3 regions of the Streptomyces sp. NPDC033178 genome follow, and region 2 is predicted to be linked to each of the others. Evidence: riboswitches for the same ligand, from Rfam matches in the RefSeq annotation. Region 2 holds a riboswitch; each other region holds the start of a gene.

Region 1 (6,656 bases), on a different contig from region 2:
GAGTCGAGGTGGCGGAACAGCAGAGCGGCCAGTCGGACGGCGTGCCGGGGACTGCCGCGGTCCGCGGCCACCGCGCAGACGGCGGCCAGCGTCGGCCGCTCGGCGTCCAGCCAGGCCCGTGCCGCCGCCGCGTTGCCGACGACGGGCGAGACATGGACGGAGGGTGCGACGGCGGGCCTGTGGTGCCGCTCGGCCGGGTAGAGCGTGTCCATGGCCGCCGCGGCCGTGCCCAGATAGTGGTCGAAGAGACGGACCAGCGCGGCCTGCCGGTCGGCCTCGGAGTCATGCGTACGGGTCAGGCGAAACGCGTAGGCACGCAGCAGGTCGTGCGTGCCGAACCGGCCCGGCCGGGCGGGCTGAAGGAGGTGGGCACGGGCCAGCGACGCCAGGGTCCCGGCGGCGTGTGCGGGGCTCTCACCGGCGTCCGCGGGCTCGTCGGCCGGTACGACCTCCGACGCGCGGGCCGGCGTCCGGCCCGGCAAGTGGTCCGACGCGTGCTCCGGCGTGTGGCGTGGCGCGCTGCCCGGCACCTCGCCCGACCGGGTGCCCGGCACGTGTCCGGGTCTCTCGGCCTGCGCGGCGCCCGGCACATGGGCATGCCCCTCGCCCGGCACGCGGACCGGTGCTTCGCCGATCAGCGCCGCGACCGCATGGGCGTCCGCGTCAGGTCCCGGGTGCAGGCTCAGCAGGCGGAAGGTGCGGGCGGCCGGGGCGGGGAGTCGCTCGTAGGACCAGGAGAACACCGCCTCCACCGCCGCACGCCGGTCGCCACCCGCGTCCAGGAGATCGAGCCGCCGCTGCTGGTCGGCCAGCTCCGCCACCAGGTCCGCCAGCCGTGACGACGGGTGGGCGACGGCGAGTTCGGCCGCGACCCGGAGGGCCAGCGGGAGACGTGCGCACTGTTCGGCCAGGGCGGCGGCCGGCCCCGGCTCGGTGTCGACACGCGCCCCGACGAGCGTGCGCAGCAGGGCGACCGCGTCGGACGGCGGAAGCGGGCCCAGACCGATACGGCGGGCGCCGTGCAGGGCCACCAGTCCCGCGAGGCTGTCCCGGCTGGTGACCACGACCGAACAGGCCGGCGAGCCGGGAAGCAGCGGGCGGACCTGTTCCTCGGACAGGGCGTTGTCGAGGACCAACAGCATCCGCCGGTCGGCCAGTTCGGTCCGGAACCGGCTCGCGCGGTCGTCGACGTCGAGCGGGATCGCGTCACCGGGAACCCCGAGGACGCTGAGGAACCGAGTGAGGGCGTCGCCGGGAGGCATGGGGCGCTCAGGGTCGTAGCCGCGCAGGTTGACGTAGAGCTGGCCGTCGGGGAAGCGGTGCCGTGTGCGGTGCGCCCAGTGCACGGCCAGTGCGGTCTTCCCCACTCCGGCAGTGCCGGAGACGACCGAGACGGCCCCGGCCGTCGGGCTGTCCGCCGCGGCGGCCAACAGCCTGTCGAGTGCGGACAGTTCCGGGTCACGGCCCGCGAAGTCGGGTACGTCCGCCGGGAGTTGTGCGGGTAATCGGTGCGCCGAAGGCGGATACGGGGGCACGTGGGCGGGCACCTGAGCGGGCAACTCGGCGGCGCCTGCCGTGCCATGGCCGTCGGCGGGAGCGTGCCCGGCGCCGGGAGTCGAAGGCCGGGGGCGGCGGCGCAGCAGGGCGGCATACGCCTCGGCCAGCGCGGGGCCGGGGTCGACGCCGAGCTCGTCGGCCAGCCGACGGCGGCTCCGCCGGTAGACGGCGACCGCCTGGTCGCGCCGCCCGACAGCCTCGTACGCCCGGATGAGCCGGGCCTGGGCATCCTCGTCCAGCGGCTGCGCGACCGCGGTCTCCTCCAGGACGGGCAACGCGTCGGCGGTCCTGCCCGCCGCGATCATGGCCTCGCCGTACTGGGCGACCGCACCACGACGTTCCTCCGCCAGCGCGACGACCACCGGGTGGGCGGAGAGGAAGGGCAGGTCCGCGAGGGGCGGTTGCTGCCACAGCCCGAGCGCGTCGGTCAGCAGTGCGGCCGCCCGCTCCTGGCCGCCGCCCCTCCCGTCCCGTCGTACGGTCACCGCCCCGGCGACCAGGTCCCTGAAGCGCAGCAGGTCTATGGCGTCGTACGGGACGCGCAGCGCGTAGCCGTCGCCGAGCCGGGGGAGCACCGCACTGCGGGCGCGTGGTGGCCGGTCCGGTTCCAGCAGGTGGCGCAGGTGCTTGATGTGGGTCTGGACGACGTTCGACGCGGTCGCCGGCGGGCGCTCGCCCCACAGCGCGTCCGCGAGTCCGAAGAACGGCAGTTGCTGTCCACGGGACACGGCGAGCAGGGCCAGTACCGCGCGGCGCTGGGGCGAACCGAGGTCGAGGCGGGTGCCGTCCCGCCATGCGCATACCGGTCCGAGTACCTGAATGCGCATGCGTCCCCCGCCCGCCGTTTTACAATTCCCCCACTATTCCCTTTCTCTATCTCCCTCATCGGCATATCCGGAAGGCGTATTCCGGCCCAGTGCCGCGCAGTTGTCACACCGGTTCGTGGGCCTGCGCCGAGCGCTCAGTGCTCGTCGGCGGAAAGGCCCGGGTGATCGCCGAGGCGTCGTACGTAATCCTCGATGTGGCGGTACGCGGTGAGGGTGCCGGCCGCGTCGAAGTGGTCGAGGTGGGTGAGTGTCACCCAGAGGTCCCTGTCCGTGGTGCTGAGCTCATCGCCCAACACGTAGGGGTGGCAGGCGAGTTGCCGGTCGAGCCGAGCCAGTGCGGACTCACACGCTCCGTCGGCGAGCAGGCCGGCGAGGTCGCGGAGGATGTCGGGCGCGTGGTTGCTGACGACGCGTCCGCTCCAGCGGTCGCACAGCGCGGGCGCGGTGAGCGGGCCGTCGTAGTGGTGCCAGGTCGCCTCGTAGGCGCCGCGCAGTGATGCGAAGGCATCCGGCGTCTCGGCGGGGAGCTTCAGGAGCGTGGTGGTGAGCGAGCCCTTGAGGCCGAGCAGGTCGAGGACGACCGCTACACGCCCCGAGTAGGGACAGGCCTCGGACAGGTACAGCTGATAGCGGTGCGGCGCCGGGTAGAAGCCGCCCGCGAGACCGACGCCGATACGGCCGCGGAAGCGGTGCGGACGGGCGGCCGGACCGGGGACGGCCGTGCCGCCGGCGGCTGTGCCACGGCCGGACGAGTGAGTAGCGGTCGCGCGAGAGGCCGCCGACGTGAAGGTGTCAGTGCTGCTGGAACCGCGGGAAACTGTCTCGGGCATGACTCTCCAGGGGGAACGCGGAGGCCCTGGCCGCCTCGTGGGCGCCAGTGGCGGAACGGAGTGACTGCGCTGCCGTACAGGTCCGGATCGGTCGGACGCGTAGCGGATCAGTAAGCGCTGGAGACACGCGACAAATCGATGTGCAGGCGCCTCGTCAAGCCGTTCCTGGACATTCCCACCGGTCCTGCCGTCGGGGCTCGCGAGACGCGAGACCACGCTTGCCCCGCCGCTCCGGCGGAACCCGGTCGTCACCCGGGGCACCCCGTCGCGGTGGAAGGGTTGCCTGCCAGCGGGCCGGGGCCGATGACCGCACGAACGGGGATTCCCCGCACGACGGGCGCTGGCAATCGTGACCGTCCCCGCCAGTGTTGACGCGGTCCGCGGGACCGTCAAGACGGCGTCTCAGCAACTGGGCATCCGGCCGCCGGACCACCGGACCGGCTTCGCACCTCGTGACGGGAAGCCTCCCGACAGGAACTCCGAACGAGAACTCCCCATGGCAGGAAGAAAAGGCACAGCCGTACTGTTGTGCCCGTTGACGACGATGCGGTGCCCCATCGAGGGCCCGCGAATATGAGGTCGGCCGGACTCCCGTCCGCCGGGCCGGAAGTGCGGAGGTGACGCAGGTGCGAGCCCGAACCGTGTCCCGCCGCGGCGTCCCGAAGGCCGCCCCGCTCCATCGCGTACGCCTCTACTCCCGGCCGCACATCGACCTGCTGCGCGTTGCCGGCGCGCTCTGTTGCTCCTGACCTGTATCCCACGCGGCCGCGCCCTCAGGTGAGGGCCGGCTTCCTCGTACGGTCGATCAGGAAGGCACACCCCTCGTGTCCTCAGCACCTTCTGCCCTGCCCTCTTCAGCCCATCTGCACCTCGCCGTGGCACTCGATGGCGCCGGCTGGCACCCCGCCGCCTGGCGCGAACCGGTGGCCCGGCCCCGGGAACTGTTCACCGCCCAGTACTGGGCCGACCTCGTCGCCGAGGCCGAGCGCGGACTTCTCGACTTCGTGACCTTCGAGGACGGCCTGGGACTGCAGTCCTCGCACTTCATCGAGCCGGACGGGCGGACCGACCAGGTCCGCGGCCGGCTCGACGCCGTTCTCGTCGCCGCCCGTGTCGCCCCGCTGACCCGCCACATAGGCCTGGTGCCGACCGTGGTGGCCACGCACACGGAGCCGTTCCACATCTCCAAGGCCATCGCCACCCTCGACTATGTGAGTTCCGGCCGGGCGGGCCTGCGGGTGCAGTTGACGGCACGACAGAACGAGGCGGCGCACTTCGGCCGCCGTACGCTGCCCCGCCTGGATGCCTACGACAGCCCGGCCACGCGGGATGTGGTGACCGAGCTCTTCGACGAGACGGCCGACTACGTCGAGGTCGTGCGCAGACTCTGGGACAGCTGGGAGGACGACGCCGAGATCCGGGACGTGGCCACCGGCCGCTTCGTCGACCGCGACAAGCTCCACTACATCGACTTCGAGGGCCCGCACTTCAGCGTCAAGGGCCCCTCCATCACCCCGCGTCCGCCCCAGGGCCAGCCCGTCGTCAGCGCACTCGCACACCAGACCGTCCCGTACCGGCTGGTGGCCCGCTCCGCCGACATCGGCTACGTCACCCCGCACGAGACCGACCAGGCCCGCGCGATCGTCGCCGAGATCCGCGCCGAACAGGCCCTCGCGGGCCGCGCCGACCAACCCCTGCACGTCTTCGGCGACTTGGTGGTTTTCCTCGACGACGATCCGGCCGCCGCGGCCGCCCGCAGGGACCGCCTCGACGCCCTCGCGGGAGCGCCGTTCACCAGCGACGCCCGCGTCTTCACCGGCACACCCGCCCAATTCGCCGACCTGCTCCAGGAGCTGCGGTCGGCCGGGCTGAGCGGCTTCCGGCTGCGTCCCGCCGTCCTCTGCCACGACCTGCCGGCCATCACCCAGGGCCTGGTGCCCGAACTCCAGCGCCGGGGTGCCTTCCGCCGCGCCTACGAGGCCGACACCCTGCGCGGACTGCTCGGACTCGCCCGCCCGGCCAACCGCTACGCCGCCAAAGCCGTTGCCGATGTCAACGCCAACGCCAACGCCAACGCCAACGCCGCTGCCAACGCCACCGCCTGAGCCGGACGGAGACCGCAGGACCATGAGCAAGCCGCTGAAGCAGATCCACCTGGCCGCCCACTTCCCCGGCGTCAACAACACCACCGTGTGGAGCGACCCGGAGGCCGGCAGCCACATCGAGTTCAGCTCCTTCGCGCACTTCGCGCGGACCGCCGAACGCGCCAAGTTCGACTTCCTCTTCCTCGCCGAAGGGCTGCGACTGCGCGAACAGGGCGGAAAAATCTACGACTTGGACGTCGTCGGCCGCCCCGACACCTTCACCGTCCTCACCGCGCTCGCCGCCGTCACCCAGCACCTCGGCCTGACCGGCACCATCAACTCCACCTTCAACGAGCCCTATGAAGTGGCTCGGCAGTTCGCCAGCCTTGACCACCTCTCGGACGGGCGCGCCGCCTGGAACGTCGTCACCTCCTGGGACGCCTTCACCGGCGAGAACTTCCGCCGCGGCGGCTTCCTCCCGCAGGACGAGCGCTACTCCCGGGCCAAGGAGTTCCTGGCCACCGCGAACGAACTCTTCGACTCCTGGCACGGCGACGAGATCGTCGCCGACCAGGAAACCGGCACCTTCCTGCGCGACGCGAAGGCCGGCGCCTTCGTCCACCAGGGCCAACACTTCGACATCGAGGGGCAGTTCAACGTCCCGCGCTCCCCGCAGGGCCGCCCGGTGATCTTCCAGGCCGGCGACTCCGAGGAGGGCCGCGAGTTCGCCGCCTCCAGTGCCGACGCGATCTTCAGCCGGTACGCCACGCTCAAGGACGGCCAGGCGTTCTACACGGACGTCAAGGGACGCCTGGCCCGCTACGGCCGTACCCCCGACCAGTTGCTGATCCTGCCCGCCGCGACCTTCGTCCTCGGGGACACCGACGCCGAGGCGGAGGAACTGGCACGGGAGGTGCGCAGGCAGCAGGTCAGCGGGGCGACCGCCATCAAGCACCTGGAGTTCGTCTGGAACCGCGACCTGTCCGCGTACGACCCCGACGGCCCGCTGCCCGACATCGACCCCGACCTCGGCGAGCACACCGTGGCGCGCGGCCGGGCCCAGGTCCGGATGTACCGCGACCCGCTGGCCACCGCCCGCGAGTGGCGGGAGCGCGCGGCCGCCAACAACTGGTCCATCCGCGACCTGGTCATCGAGACCGGCAACCGCCAGGCATTCGTCGGCTCCCCGGCCACGGTCGCGGCCACCATCGACGACTTCGTCCAGGCCGACGCGAGCGACGGCTTCATCCTCGTCCCGCACATCACCCCCGGCGGCCTCGACGCATTCGCCGACACGGTGGTCCCGCTGCTCCAGGAGCGCGGAGTGTTCCGCACGGAGTACGAGGGCACGACCCTGC
Region 2 (6,656 bases):
CGCGGCCGCCGTGGGCGCGGGAGTCAACCCGGTCGCGGCCGCGCTGGCGTCCACCGCCGCGGCGGGCTTCTGCCACACGCTCCCGGCGTCGGCCAAGCCGGTCACGCTCTTCGCCGAGATACCCGGCACACCGACGTACACCCCGCGCGATCTGCTGCGCCTGTCCGCGGTCCTGGCCCCGCTGACGGCCGCGCTCGTCCTGCTCTTCGCCCACACCGTGTGGCCGCTGCTCGGCATACCGGTCCTCAAGCCCTGAAGCCCGCAAGCCCGCAAGCCCGCAAGCCGTGAAGTCCTCAAGGAGCCCTCTCATGCTGACCCGTTTCGCCGTCGCCCCCAGTGGCTTCAAGGAGTCCCTGTCCGCACAGGCCGCCGCCGACGCCATCGCGGCGGGCGTACGCCGTGTCGTACCGGACGCCGAGGTCGACCTGATCCCGCTGGTGGACGGCGGCGAGGGGACTGCCCGGGCCCTCGCCTCGGCGACCGGGGGCCGACTGGTCGCCCTGCCCGCCACCGGCCCGCTCGGCGAGCCCGTGGGCACCCACTTCGCGCTGCTCGGCGCTGGATCCGGTGTCGGATCCGGCTCCGGCTCCGACCTCGGCTCCGCCGACACGGCCGTCGTGGAGATGGCGGCGGTGGCCGGCCTCTCCCTCGTCCCGCACAGCCTGCGCGACCCGGGCGCCACCACCACGTACGGCGTCGGCGAGCTGATCCGCGCCGCCCTCGACACGGGCGTACGCCGCATCCTCGTCGGCTGCGGCGACTCGGGTACGTCGGACGGGGGCGCCGGAGCCCTGCAGGCGCTCGGCGCCCGCCTGCTCGACGAGGACGGCTTCGAACTCCCCCACGGGGGCCGTGAGTTGACCCGCCTGCACCACATCGACCCGAAGGGTCTCGACCCCCGTCTGGCCCACACGGAACTGCTGGTCGCCTGCAACCCGTACAACGTGCTCTGCGGTGAGCGCGGCGTCGCCCGGGTCTTCGGTCCGCAGAAGGGCGCGACCCCCGCGCAGGTCGAGGAGCTGTCCGCGGGCCTGGAGAACTGGGCGTACGTCCTCACCCGGGACCTCCCGGTCACCTGTGACCTGTACGGCGGCCCCGGTACGGGTGCCTCCGGCGGCCTGGGCGCGGGCCTCGCCGCTCTCGGCGCCCGTCTCCTCCCCCGCTTCGAGGTGCTCCTCGACCACCTCGACCTGGACGCCCGCCTCGCCCGCGCCGACCTGGTCCTCACCGCGGAGGGTGCCCTGGACCACCAGACACCGCGTGGCAAGGTCCCGGCCGAGGTGGCCCGCCGCGCCAAACTGAACGGACGCCCGGTCCTCGCCCTGGCGGGCACCCTCGGCGAGGGCGCCCACACGGTCCCGGGCGTGGACGCCTTCACCGGCATCCTGCCCGCCCCGATGGCCCTGGCCGAGGCCCTCGTACGAGCCTCCGAACTCCTCACCGACGCGACCGAGCGAGCGCTGCGGATGATCCTGCTGGGGGCGGGGCTGCCACGAGGGGCGGGCGTGTGAGCGCAGCCCCGGCGGGGGGCGGCGGACACTCGGGGAGCCACCAGCCGGTCAGACCGGGGTCAGACCGGGGTCACACCGCCGGGACGCAACGCCCTTCCACCGTGCGGTAGTTCCACTTCGCGCCGTCGCTCACGAGTTCCTTGACGGCACGGACGAACCGCTTGACGTGCTCGTCGGGCGTGCCCGCCCCGAAGCTCACGCGGATCGCGTTGAGCGACTTCTCGCCGGGCGCCGCCTCGGGGGCACCGCACTCGCCCTGGGTCTGCGGGTCGCTGCCGAGGAGGGTGCGTACGAGCGGGTGCGCGCAGAACAGACCGTCCCGCACTCCGATGCCGTACTCGGCGGAGAGCGCGGCGGCGAAGTGCGAGCTGTTCCAGCCCTCGACGACGAAGGAGATGACACCGACGCGGGGCGCGTCGTCGCCGAAGAGCGAGAGGACACGCACCTCGGGCACCTCGGCGAGACCGGTCCTGACGGTGTCGATCAGGTGCTGCTCCCGGGCGACCAGCGTGTCGAAGCCGGCCTCGGTGAGGGCCTTGCAGGCGGAGGCGATGGAGTAGGCACCGATGACGTTGGGCGACCCGGCCTCGTGCCGTGCGGCGCTCTCGTGCCACTCGACGTCGACGCCGCCGTCCACCCGCCGTGAGACCTTCCGCGAGGCACCCCCGCCCGCGAGGTACGGCTCGGCCTCGGTCAGCCAGTCGGCGCGTCCGGCGAGGACACCCGACCCGAAGGGCGCGTACAGCTTGTGACCGGAGAAGGCGACCCAGTCGACGTCCAACTCCCGTACGGACACGGGGTGGTGGGGCGCGAGCTGGGCGGCGTCGAGCACGATCCGGGCGCCGTTCGTGTGGGCGGCGGCGGCCAGTTCCCGTACGGGCCACAGCTCGCCGGTGACGTTCGAGGCGCCCGTGACGCACACGAGCGCCGGACCGTGGGGGTCCCGCTCGGCGAGCGCCCGCTCCAGCGTGGCGACGGCCTCGCCCGGGGTGCGCGGGGCGTTGAGGTAGGTGACGCGGGCGTTCCGCCACGGGAGCAGGGACGCGTGGTGCTCGGTCTCGAAGACGAAGACCTGGCAGTCGGCGGGCAGGGCGGCGGCGAGGAGGTTGAGCGAGTCGGTGGTGGACCGGGTGAAGACGACCTGGTCGCCGTCGCGGCAGTCGAGGAACTCCTCGACGGTCCTGCGGGCGTTCTCGAACAGGTCGGTGGACAGCTGGGAGAGGTACCCGGCCCCGCGGTGCACGCTCCCGTAGTACGGGGCGTACGCGGCCACGTCGTCCCACACCCGCTGGAGGGCCGGGGCGCTGGCGGCGTAGTCGAGCGCGGCGTAGGTGACCTCGCCGCCGGTGACCAGCGGGACGGTGACGTCTCGCCCCAGCACGGGCAGCGACGCGGAGGTGTCACGGCACACGGGCTCGTCGGCGGCAGCGACAGCGGCAGTGGAGACAGCGGTGGAAACAGACATGGCGAACTCCTGTGAGGCAGGCGGGAACACCACGCGAGCGGGTAGGGCTCAAGCGCGGGTGAGGTGAAAAGGGGGGTGCGGAGGCGGGGCTCTACGCCCTATCGCATTCGCTTGCTCACAGAAGGCTCCCTCGGACGACCAGGACCCCTGGTGATGCGAGGGGTCCGCGCTTGCCGTAGACCTCACTGCCTACGGCCTGGTCTTCACCCGGGGCACCCCGCCACGGACGGAGGGTTGCCGGACAGCCGGCCGGGGCCTGATGGCTGTCGCTCATGACCTGCCTGCATCTTGCCACACGATCTTCCCGACGCAACCCCGCCGTCCGGATGCCGGAACGGCCGGGGAGCGACGGGGCCTTTTCGCCCCCGCCGCCCCTACCCATTCCCGTCCCTTTTCGGGGGCCAGCCCCCGAACCCCCGCTCCTCAAACGCCGGAGGGGCTGAATACTTCGCAGCCCGGGCCGACACCATCAGCCCGTCCGGCGTTTGAGGACGAGCGCGTTCAGCGCGATACGGGGGTCTGGGGGCGGAGCCCCCAGGGGACGGGACGGGAAGGGGCGGCGGGGGCGAAGAAAAAGGCCGGCCCAGCGGCTACGCGTTGGTCGCCGCCACCCACCGCTCCAGCGTCGCCTTCGCCGCCCCGGAGTCGATCGCGGCCGCCGCCTTCACCATCCCCGCCCGGAGCTGGTCCGCGAGCGGCCCGTCCCCCGGCGACAGAGCCACCAGCGCCGCCGCGGAGTTCAGCAGCACGGCGTCACGAACGGGCCCGGTCTCCCCGTTGAGCAGCCGCCGGGCCACATCCGCGTTGTACGAGGCGTCGGCCCCGCGCAGCGCCTCCACGGGCACCAGCTCGATCCCCACGTCACGCGGATCGAACGACTCCTCGCGCACCTTCCCGTCCCGTACGATCCACACCCGCGACGTAGCGGTCGTCGTCAGCTCGTCCAGCCCGTCGTCACCGCGGAAGACGAGCGAGGAGTTGCCGCGCTCGGCGAAGACACCGGCCATGATCGGCGCCATCCGGGGATCGGCGCACCCGACGGCCTGCGCCCTCACCTTCGCCGGATTGGTCAGCGGACCCAGCGCGTTGAAGACCGTACGGATCCCCAGCTGCCCGCGCGCGGCGCCCGCGTAGCGCATCGCGGGGTGGAACTTCGCCGCGAAGCAGAAGGTGATCCCGGCCGTCTCGGCGACCTGGGCCACCCGATGTGTCGGCAGCTCCAGATTGACCCCGAGCTTCTCCAGCACGTCGGACGCCCCGGAGGCCGAGGAGGCCGCCCGGTTGCCGTGCTTGACGACCTTGGCACCCGTACCGGCGATGACGATCGCCGACATGGTGGAGATGTTGACGGTCTTCGCCCCGTCGCCGCCCGTACCGACGATGTCGACGGTCTCCCCCGGCACCTCGATCACGTTCGCGTGCTCGTACATCGCCCGGACGAACCCGACGATCTCCTCGACGGTCTCGCCCTTGGCCCGCAGCGCCACCACGAACCCGGCGATCTGCGCGTCGGTCGCCTCGCCCCGCATGATCAGGTCCATCGCCCAGGCGGTGTCGGCGGCGCTCAGGTCGCGTCCGTCCAGCAGGCCGTTCAGCAGGGCGGGCCAGGAACGGACCGCCGCGGTGTCGCCTCCTGCGGGGGTCACAGCGCTCATATGCCGCTCCTGGGTCGTCCGTCCCGCGATGGGGACGCCTGTGGGATGTGGAGTGTGGGGCTTGCCCGTAGCTCATCGCTCGTACGGGACCAGGTCCACCCTATCCAGCCCCGGGGACGGCAAAGAGCCCCGTCCGGGCAATGGACGGGGCTCCTGCCGTGGCGAACAGGTAGAAGATCAGTGGTGGCCGTGGCCGCTCGTGATCTCCTTGTACTCCTCGGCGGTGGGCTTCGGGATCTGGTTGTCCTCGCCGAAGTACGCGTTGCTGAGCTTGGCGCGCAGCTTCTGCGGGCCCTTCACCTTGCGCTCGACACCGTTCTCGTCGACCGCCGGGCCGATCACGGCCGGCTCGTACTGCTCGTGCGCCGTGAGGGTGTGCAGAGCCTCCTGGCTGAGGGGCTCGTGGACCTCGATGAACTCACCGTGCGGCAGACGCTTGATGATGCCCGACTCGCGGCCGTGCAGCACCTTGTCCTTGTCGCGGCGCTGGAGGCCGAGACAGATCCGCTTGGTGACGACGAACGCGAGGACCGGTCCGACGAAGAACCCGACCCGGACGAACCAGGTCACCGAGTTGATCGACAGATGGAAGTGGGTCGCGACGATGTCGTTGCCACCGCCGATCAGCATGATCATGTACGCGGTCACCCAGGCGACACCGAAGGCCGTACGGGTCGGCGCGTTGCGCGGCCGGTCCAGGATGTGGTGCTCGCTCTTGTCTCCGGTGATCCAGGACTCGATGAACGGATAGAGCGCGAGGATGCCGAGGAAGAGACCGAAGAGCACCAGCGGGATGAACACACCCAGGACGAGTGTGTGACCCCAGAGGTTGATCTCCCAGCCGGGCATCGCACGGATCAGACCCTCGGCGAAGCCCATGTACCAGTCCGGCTGGGCGCCCGTGGACACCTGGTCCGGCCGGTACGGTCCCAGCACCCAGATCGGGTTGATCGACGCGACCGCGGACACCATCGCGATGAAACCGAAGACCAGGAAGAAGAAGCCTCCGGCCTTGGCCATGTAGACCGGCAGCAGCGGCATGCCGACGACGTTCTTGTTCGTCTTTCCGGGACCCGCGAACTGCGTGTGCTTGTGGTAGAAGACCAGGATCAGGTGGCCGACCACGAGCCCCAGCATGATGCCGGGCAGCAGCAGGATGTGGATCGAGTAGAACCGCGAGACGAAGTCGCCGCCCGGGAACTCCCCGCCGAACAGGAACATCGAGATGTACGTTCCGACGATCGGCGTGGCCAGGATCGCGCCCTGGGTGAAGCGGACGCCGGTACCGGAGAGCAGGTCGTCCGGGAGCGAGTAGCCGGTGAACCCGGTGAACATGCCGAGGACGAACAGCAGGAAGCCGAACATCCAGTTGATCTCACGCGGCTTGCGGAACGCACCCGTGAAGAACACGCGCATCATGTGCACGAACATGCCGGCCAGGAAGACGATGGCCGCCCAGTGGTGGATCTGCCGGATGAGCAGACCGCCGCGGACGTCGAAGCTGATGTCCAGCGTGGAGGCGAAGGCCTCCGACATCAGCTGCCCCTGCAGCGGGACATAGCTTCCGTGGTACTCGATCTCGTTCATCGAGGGGTGGAAGAACAGCGTCAGATACACACCCGTGAGGATGATGATGATGAAGCTGTAGAGGCAGATCTCACCCAGCATGAAGGACCAGTGGTCCGGGAAGATCTTGCGCATGTTGGCCTTGGCCAGGGAGTAGATCCCCAGCCGGCCGTCGGCCCAGTCGGCGATCTTCTCGCCGGCCGGCGCCTTCTCGCGCGAGCGCCCCGGCCCGCCAGGGCCTGAGGGATTCGTGGAGGTGGTCGTAGTGCTCATCCGCGCTCCCAGAATGCAGGACCGACGGGCTCATCGAAGTCGCCGAGCGCCTCGAGGTAACCCTCGTCGTTCACGCCGATGCGCAGCTGCGGCAGGGCGTGACCGGCCGGGCCGAAGATAACTCGGGCACCGTCGGCGAGGTCGAAGGTGGACTGGTGGCACGGGCACAGAACGTGGTGCGTCTGC
Region 3 (6,656 bases), on a different contig from region 2:
GTCACCGGCACCGTCCAGGCCCCCGCCCCCCACCCCGGCGTCGCCGAGGCCCGCGCCGAACTCCCCGGGTTCCTCGACGCCATCGGCGCCTGGCAGGGCACGTGGATCGAGGAGAAGGGCCGGGCCGTCGCGGTCCACACCCGCCGCGCCCAGGACCCCCAGGCCGCCTTCGAGGCCCTCCGCGAACCCCTCGCCGAACTCGCCACCCGCCACGGCCTGATCGTCGAACCGGGAAGAATGGTGCTGGAACTGCGGCCGCCCGGCATGGACAAGGGCGTCGCCCTCGGCGAGTACGTACGCGACGCCGGCGCCGAGTCGGTCATGTACTGCGGCGACGACCTCGGCGACCTCCCCGCCTTCGCCGCCGTCGACAAACTCCGCTCCGACGGCGTCCACGGCCTCCTGGTCTGCAGCGGCAGCAACGAGGTCACGGAACTGTCCGACCGCGCGGACCTGGTGGTGGACGGCCCGCAGGGAGTAGTACGCCTACTGGCTGCACTGGCGACGAAGCTGGGCTGAACCCGTGCCCCTCCAGGGCCGCGGGGAACTGCGCGATCTTTTGGCTTCTGGGCCTAACCCGCGGAGCGCAGCGCGTGCAGCTGGTCCAGGAACCACTGTGCCGGAGGCAGAGCGGTGGCAGCCGCGGCCAACCGCTTTGTCCTCTCGGCCCGTTCCCCCGCCGGCATCGTCAACGCCTCGTGCAACGCCCGGGCCGTGCCCGAAACGTCATACGGATTCACCACGACCGCGTCCTCGCCCAACTCCTCGTACGCCCCTGCCTCCCGCGAGAGCACCAGCACGCACCCGTCGTCCGACACGACCGGCACCTCCTTGGCGACGAGGTTCATGCCGTCCCGGATGGGGTTGACGAGGGCCACGTCCGCCAGCCGGTAGGAGGCCAGTGAACGTGCGAAGTCGTCCTTGAGGTTCAGCAGGACGGGGGTCCAACCGGGCGTCCCGTACTGGGAGTTGATCTCGTCCGCGACCCGCTGCACCTCGGCCGTGTAGTCGCGGTAGACCGCCAGGTCCTGCCGCGACGGGTACGCGAACGCCACGTGCACCACCCGCTCGCGCCACTCCGGGCGCTCCTCCAGCAGCTCCCGGAACGCCAGCAGCCCGCGCACGATGTTCTTGGACAGCTCGGTCCGGTCCACCCGCACGATCGCCTTACGGGCGCTGCCGTCGGGGGCCGTGCCGATCTGCTCGCGCAGTACCGCCAGCCGCTCGTCCACGTCCGGCCGGTGCGAGCGCTCGCGCAGGAAGTCCGCGTCCGCCCCGAGACCGTGCACCCCGATCCGCGTACCGGAGGGAATCCCGGGACCCAGGACGGCGTGACAGCAGTCCGTGAACGCGTCCGCCCACCGCTGGGTGAGGAACGCGGCCCGGTCCGCTCCGAGGATCCCGCCGAGCACCTTCGCCGCGATGTCGTCCGGCAGCAGCCGGAAGTACTCCGGCGGCGCCCAAGGCGTGTGCGAGAAGTGCCCGATCCGCAGGTCGGGGCGGAGCTCGCGGAGCATCCGCGGGACGAGGGTCAGGTGGTAGTCCTGCACGAGGACGGCCGCGCCCTCCGCCGCCTCCTCGGCCAGCGCCTCGGCGAAGGCGTGGTTGTACGTCTCGTACGCCGCCCACTGGCGCCGGAACTCCTTGTCGAAGACCGGCTCCAGCGGTGTCTGGTAGAGCAGGTGGTGCACGAACCACAGCGCGGAGTTGGCGATGCCGTTGTACGCGGCCTCGTGGGTGGCGGCGTCGATGTCCAGCATCCGTACGCCGTCCTCGCCCACCCCTCGTCGTACGGCCTCGCGGTCGCCGTCGCCGAGGGCCGAGCACACCCACAGGGCGCCCGCGTCCGGGCCGATCGCGGAGAGGCCGGAGACGAGGCCGCCTCCGCCGCGCTTGGCGGTGAGCGCCCCGGTCTCGTCCAGGGTGTACGAGACCGGGCCGCGGTTGGAGGCGACCAGGATGTTGTGGGTGGCGCGGGTGGAGACCATGCCTCGAAATCTAGCCCTTGGTGTAAACGCTCAAACGTTCCCCTCGCCGTGGAGGCGGGGTTGTCGGTTGGCTGCGGGCCGGTGGGGGCTGGTCGCGCCCCGCGGCGGAGCCGCAAATGTCACGGCCCCGCGCCCCTTCAAGGGGCGCGGGGAACTGCGCAATCTTTTGGCTTTAGGGGCGCGGCGCCGCAGACAACAACGGCGCACCCCGCGGAGCGCTACGCCGCCTTGCGTTCCACGTACTCCTCGATCTCCGCCATCGGCGGCCTCTCCTCCATGTCCACCGAGTACGTGCGGGGCTCGAAGCCGTGCTCGCCTCGTTCGAACTGGGTCAGGGAGGGGCGGATCATGTGGCCGCGGGCCAGGCGGAGCTGGGCGGTGCGGTAGATCGCGGCGGACATGCGGCCCAGGGCCTGGCCGTCCTGGTGGCGGTGCTTGCGGACGCCGACGTCGACCTGGGCCAGGGCGTCCAGACCCACCAGGTGCAGCGCGTCGACCAGCATGCCCAGCTCGACGCCGTACCCGACGGGGAACGGGAGCTGTTCGAGGAGGGAGCGGCGGGCCGCGTACTCCCCGCCCAGCGGCTGGACGAAGCCGGCCAGCTGCGGCCAGTGCATGTTCAGGAGCGGGCGGGCCATGAGTTCGGTGACCCGACCCCCCTGACCTGCGGCGGAGCCCAGCGGGCGGTCGTACATCGCCTTGACGAGATCCACGCCCGGTTCGGTGAGGAGCGGGCCGACGATCCCGGAGACGAAGTCCGCCGAGAACTCCTTCAGGTCCGCGTCGACGAAGGCCACGATGTCTCCGCGGGTGACGAGGAGCGAGCGCCACAGCACCTCGCCCTTGCCGGGGACGGCCGGCAGCCGGGGCAGGATCTCGTCCCGGTGCACGACACGGGCGCCCGCGTCGGCGGCGACCTCGGAGGTGCGGTCCGTCGAACCCGAGTCGATCACCACGATCTCGTCGACGAGCGGCACCTTCCTGGTCATCAGCTCACGGCGGATGATCGCGACGATCTCGCCGACGGTCTCCTCCTCGTTGAGCGCGGGCAGTACGACACTCACCGTGGAGCCGGTGGCACGCTTCGCGGCGATGAGTTGCTTGAGCGGGCGGTCCTCGACGGACCAGGAGCGCGTGCTCAGCCAGCGCTCGACGTCTTCCAGCACGTGCGGCTCTCCCTTGCGTTCATTGGGATGCGTGTGCCCGCCGCGGCCTGCAGTGTGGGTTGTGTCACTGTCATCTCGCGGTTCGGACGGCTCTCTCCACCATCCAGGCCTTCGGTTACAGTCTTGAACAACGCTGATGACCATCGCATGTCGGGGGTCGTTGCGTGCACAACCAAAACCAGAGCCAGAACCACAACTGAATACCGCTCATCCAGAGGGGCAGAGGGATACGGCCCGTTGAAGCCCCGGCAACCCTCCAGCCGGTCTCGGCCTGATCATCGTCGATCAGCGCAGCGAGGCTCCCGGCTAGGGAAGGTGCCAAATCCGTCTCACGGCGAAGTGCGTCGTGAGGAAGATGAGGAGAAAGGGCCTCGCCTCCATGGCTGCGCAGACAGTTGCAAGCACCACGAACTCCACCACCGCCGCGAACTCCGTCGACCTCGGCCCGGCCGCCGCGCTTTCCTGCCGGGAATGCGGCCACCGCGTCCCGCTCGGTCCGGTCTTCGCCTGCGAGGAGTGTTTCGGCCCGCTGGAGATCGCGTACGACTTCTCGGCCTATGACACCGAGGAGCTCCGCAAGCGGATCGAAGCGGGCCCCGCGAACATCTGGCGTTACGCGCCGCTGCTGCCCGTCCCCGCGGACGTGGCCGACAAGCCGAACATCAACCCCGGCTGGACCAAGCTCGTCCAGGCCGACAACCTCGCGCGCGAGCTGGGTGTCGACGCCGGCAAGCTCTTCGTGAAGGACGACTCCGGCAACCCGACGCACTCCTTCAAGGACCGCGTCGTCGCCCAGGCCATCGAGGCCGCGCGTGCCTTCAACTTCACCACCCTCTCCTGCTCCTCCACCGGCAACCTCGCCGGCGCGGTGGGCGCCGCCGCCGCGCGCGCCGGCTTCAGGTCCTGCGTGTTCATCCCGCACGACCTGGAGCAGGGCAAGGTCGTCATGGCCGCGGTCTACGGCGGCGAGCTCGTCGGCATCGAGGGCAACTACGACGACGTGAACCGCTTCTGCTCCGAGCTGATCGGCGACCCGGCCGGCGAGGGCTGGGGCTTCGTCAACGTCAACCTGCGGCCGTACTACGCGGAGGGCTCCAAGACCCTCGCGTACGAGATCTGTGAGCAGCTCGGCTGGCAGCTGCCCGACCAGCTGGTCGTCCCGATCGCCTCCGGCTCGCAGCTCACGAAGATCGACAAGGGTCTGCAGGAGCTGATCAAGCTCGGGCTCGTCGAGGACAAGCCGTACAAGATCTTCGGTGCGCAGGCCGAGGGCTGCTCGCCGGTGTCCGTGGCGTACAAGGCCGGGCACGATGTCGTACGGCCGCAGAAGCCGAACACGATCGCGAAGTCGCTCGCGATCGGAAACCCGGCGGACGGTCCTTACGTTCTCGATATCGCCCGGCGTACGGGTGGGGCCGTGGAGGACGTGAACGACGAGCAGGTGGTCGACGCGATCAAGTTGCTGGCGCGGACCGAGGGGATCTTTGCGGAGACCGCCGGTGGTGTGACGGTGGGGGTGGCGAAGAAGCTGATCGAGAACGGTCTGCTGGATCCGAGTCTGACCACGGTTGTCCTCAATACCGGTGATGGTCTGAAGACCCTGGACGCGGTTGCTTCCGACACGGGGCTGACCGCGACGATCCGGCCGAACCTGGATTCCTTCCGTGAGGCTGGGCTCGGTTAGTCGTTGTTCCTTCGCTGCGGGTGCGTGGGGGCTGGTCGCGCCCCGCGGCGGAGCCGCAAATGTCACTGCCCCGCGCCCCTGAAAGCCAAAGACTGCGCAGTTCCCCGCGCCCCTGAAGGGGCCACCCACTCCGACGGAGGTCCAACCCCATGAGCGTCAACGTTCGTATCCCCACCATCCTGCGCACCTACACGGGCGGCAAGGCCGAGGTTTCTGCTGAGGGTGGGACTCTTGGTGAGGTCATCTCCGATCTGGAGAAGAACCACACCGGGATCGCCGCCCGGGTCCTGGACGACCAGGGGCAGTTGCGCCGGTTCGTCAACGTGTACGTGAACGACGACGACGTCCGCTTCGAGCAGGGCCTGGAGACGGCGACGCCGGACGGTGCCGGGGTGTCGATCATTCCCGCGGTCGCCGGCGGCTGACCGTCGGGCGCCGCGCCGAGGGCTGATCATTACCTTCGGTAACGGACGTCACCGAGAGTTCATCGAATTGCCCCCTCCGTGAGAGAAGCGGAAGGGGCAATTCTGTATGGTTGAGCGCGGTACAGTTGGGGAACCTGCTTCGATCCGCACGCCGGGCGCATTGAGATCCCGCCCGAAGCCCGACAAGAAGTAGCCAAAGTGCCCCGCCTTTTTGAGCCTTTTATGGCATTCATGGGGCCCGACTTGCCCTGAATCTTCGTGAATTCTTCACATATTCCCGATCGGTCGTGCCCGGAATTCTCGTCGGATTGACCTGTTGCAGACGGCAGTTGGACGGATACATTCAGCCGCGGTCGACGCGTTCCGGCGCACACCCCCAACCGTTGGGGGGTGAGGTCTGACCCGGATCCGCGAAGTGCGGGTCTGTGCAAGGGCCAGTAATAGGGGAGTTAGGCATGGCTCAGGGCACCGTCAAATGGTTCAACGCGGAGAAGGGGTACGGCTTCATCGCGGTCGACGGTGGTGCGGATGTTTTCGTCCACTACAGCGCGATTCAGATGGACGGCTACCGCACCCTGGAAGAGGGTCAGCGGGTCGATTTTGAGATCTCGCAAGGCCAGAAGGGGCCGCAGGCGGACATGGTCCGACTGGCGACCGGCTGAAGCACGCGCCGACTTACTGCAGCGACGTTCTTCTTCCGAAGGGCTCGTACCCCACCGGGTGCGGGCCCTTCGGCACGCCCGCGCGCCGTCCGCGCCGTCCACTGCCTCTCTGCCCACTCTCTTCCCACCTGCTCCCACCTGCGGATCATCCTGAGCCGCTTGCACTCGCATGGGTCGAGTGCTAATCATTGGCGTTAGCACTCTGAAGGTGAGAGTGATAACGAGGACCGGGTCGGTGAGGCCCGCTGGCCGGGTGGGGCAAGGAACCACGAGGTCGGCAGGCCGTCCGTCGCGGGCGCGGGCGCGGTCCTGGAGATTCCACCCCAGTCCGGGAGGACCACTTCACATGGCCAAGATCATCGCGTTCGACGAGGAGGCACGGCGCGGTCTCGAGCGCGGGATGAACCAGCTCGCCGACGCCGTCAAGGTCACCCTTGGTCCCAAGGGTCGCAACGTCGTCCTCGAGAAGAAGTGGGGCGCCCCCACGATCACCAACGATGGTGTTTCCATCGCCAAGGAGATCGAGCTCGAGGACCCGTACGAGAAGATCGGCGCTGAGCTGGTCAAGGAAGTCGCCAAGAAGACGGACGACGTCGCCGGTGACGGTACGACCACCGCGACCGTTCTGGCGCAGGCGCTGGTCCGCGAGGGCCTGCGCAACGTAGCCGCCGGCGCCAACCCGATGGCTCTCAAGCGCGGTATCGAGAAGGCCGTCGAGGCCGTCTCCGGTG

What was found. Region 2 has a riboswitch for S-adenosylmethionine ahead of ACZ5VQ_RS13625 (aminotransferase class V-fold PLP-dependent enzyme). Riboswitches for the same ligand answer to the same signal wherever they lie in the genome.
Region 1: another riboswitch for S-adenosylmethionine. It lies ahead of ACZ5VQ_RS07755 (glutathione S-transferase C-terminal domain-containing protein); the one in region 2 lies ahead of ACZ5VQ_RS13625 (aminotransferase class V-fold PLP-dependent enzyme).
Region 3: another riboswitch for S-adenosylmethionine. It lies ahead of thrC (threonine synthase); the one in region 2 lies ahead of ACZ5VQ_RS13625 (aminotransferase class V-fold PLP-dependent enzyme).

The regions. Positions count from the first base shown of each region.
Region 1 covers NZ_JBVIPT010000003.1:86,972-93,627, reverse strand. Annotated here, with positions in the region: gene ACZ5VQ_RS07760 (AfsR/SARP family transcriptional regulator) at 1-2,384, opposite strand, end outside; gene ACZ5VQ_RS07755 (glutathione S-transferase C-terminal domain-containing protein) at 2,519-3,214, opposite strand; SAM riboswitch class IV at 3,424-3,569, opposite strand; gene ACZ5VQ_RS07750 (putative leader peptide) at 3,841-3,963, shown strand; gene ACZ5VQ_RS07745 (LLM class flavin-dependent oxidoreductase) at 4,039-5,319, shown strand; gene ACZ5VQ_RS07740 (NtaA/DmoA family FMN-dependent monooxygenase) at 5,342-6,656, shown strand, end outside.
Region 2 covers NZ_JBVIPT010000005.1:5,913-12,568, reverse strand. Annotated here, with positions in the region: gene ACZ5VQ_RS13635 (SLC13 family permease) at 1-256, shown strand, start outside; gene ACZ5VQ_RS13630 (glycerate kinase family protein) at 309-1,511, shown strand; gene ACZ5VQ_RS13625 (aminotransferase class V-fold PLP-dependent enzyme) at 1,582-2,976, opposite strand; SAM riboswitch class IV at 3,138-3,254, opposite strand; gene trpD (anthranilate phosphoribosyltransferase) at 3,567-4,631, opposite strand; gene qcrB (cytochrome bc1 complex cytochrome b subunit) at 4,809-6,470, opposite strand; gene qcrA (cytochrome bc1 complex Rieske iron-sulfur subunit) at 6,467-6,656, opposite strand, start outside.
Region 3 covers NZ_JBVIPT010000007.1:165,836-172,491, forward strand. Annotated here, with positions in the region: gene otsB (trehalose-phosphatase) at 1-519, shown strand, start outside; gene ACZ5VQ_RS19285 (alpha,alpha-trehalose-phosphate synthase (UDP-forming)) at 573-1,988, opposite strand; gene ACZ5VQ_RS19290 (glucosyl-3-phosphoglycerate synthase) at 2,207-3,154, opposite strand; SAM riboswitch class I at 3,359-3,516, shown strand; gene thrC (threonine synthase) at 3,534-4,838, shown strand; gene ACZ5VQ_RS19300 (MoaD/ThiS family protein) at 4,988-5,263, shown strand; gene ACZ5VQ_RS19305 (cold-shock protein) at 5,719-5,925, shown strand; gene groL (chaperonin GroEL) at 6,272-6,656, shown strand, end outside.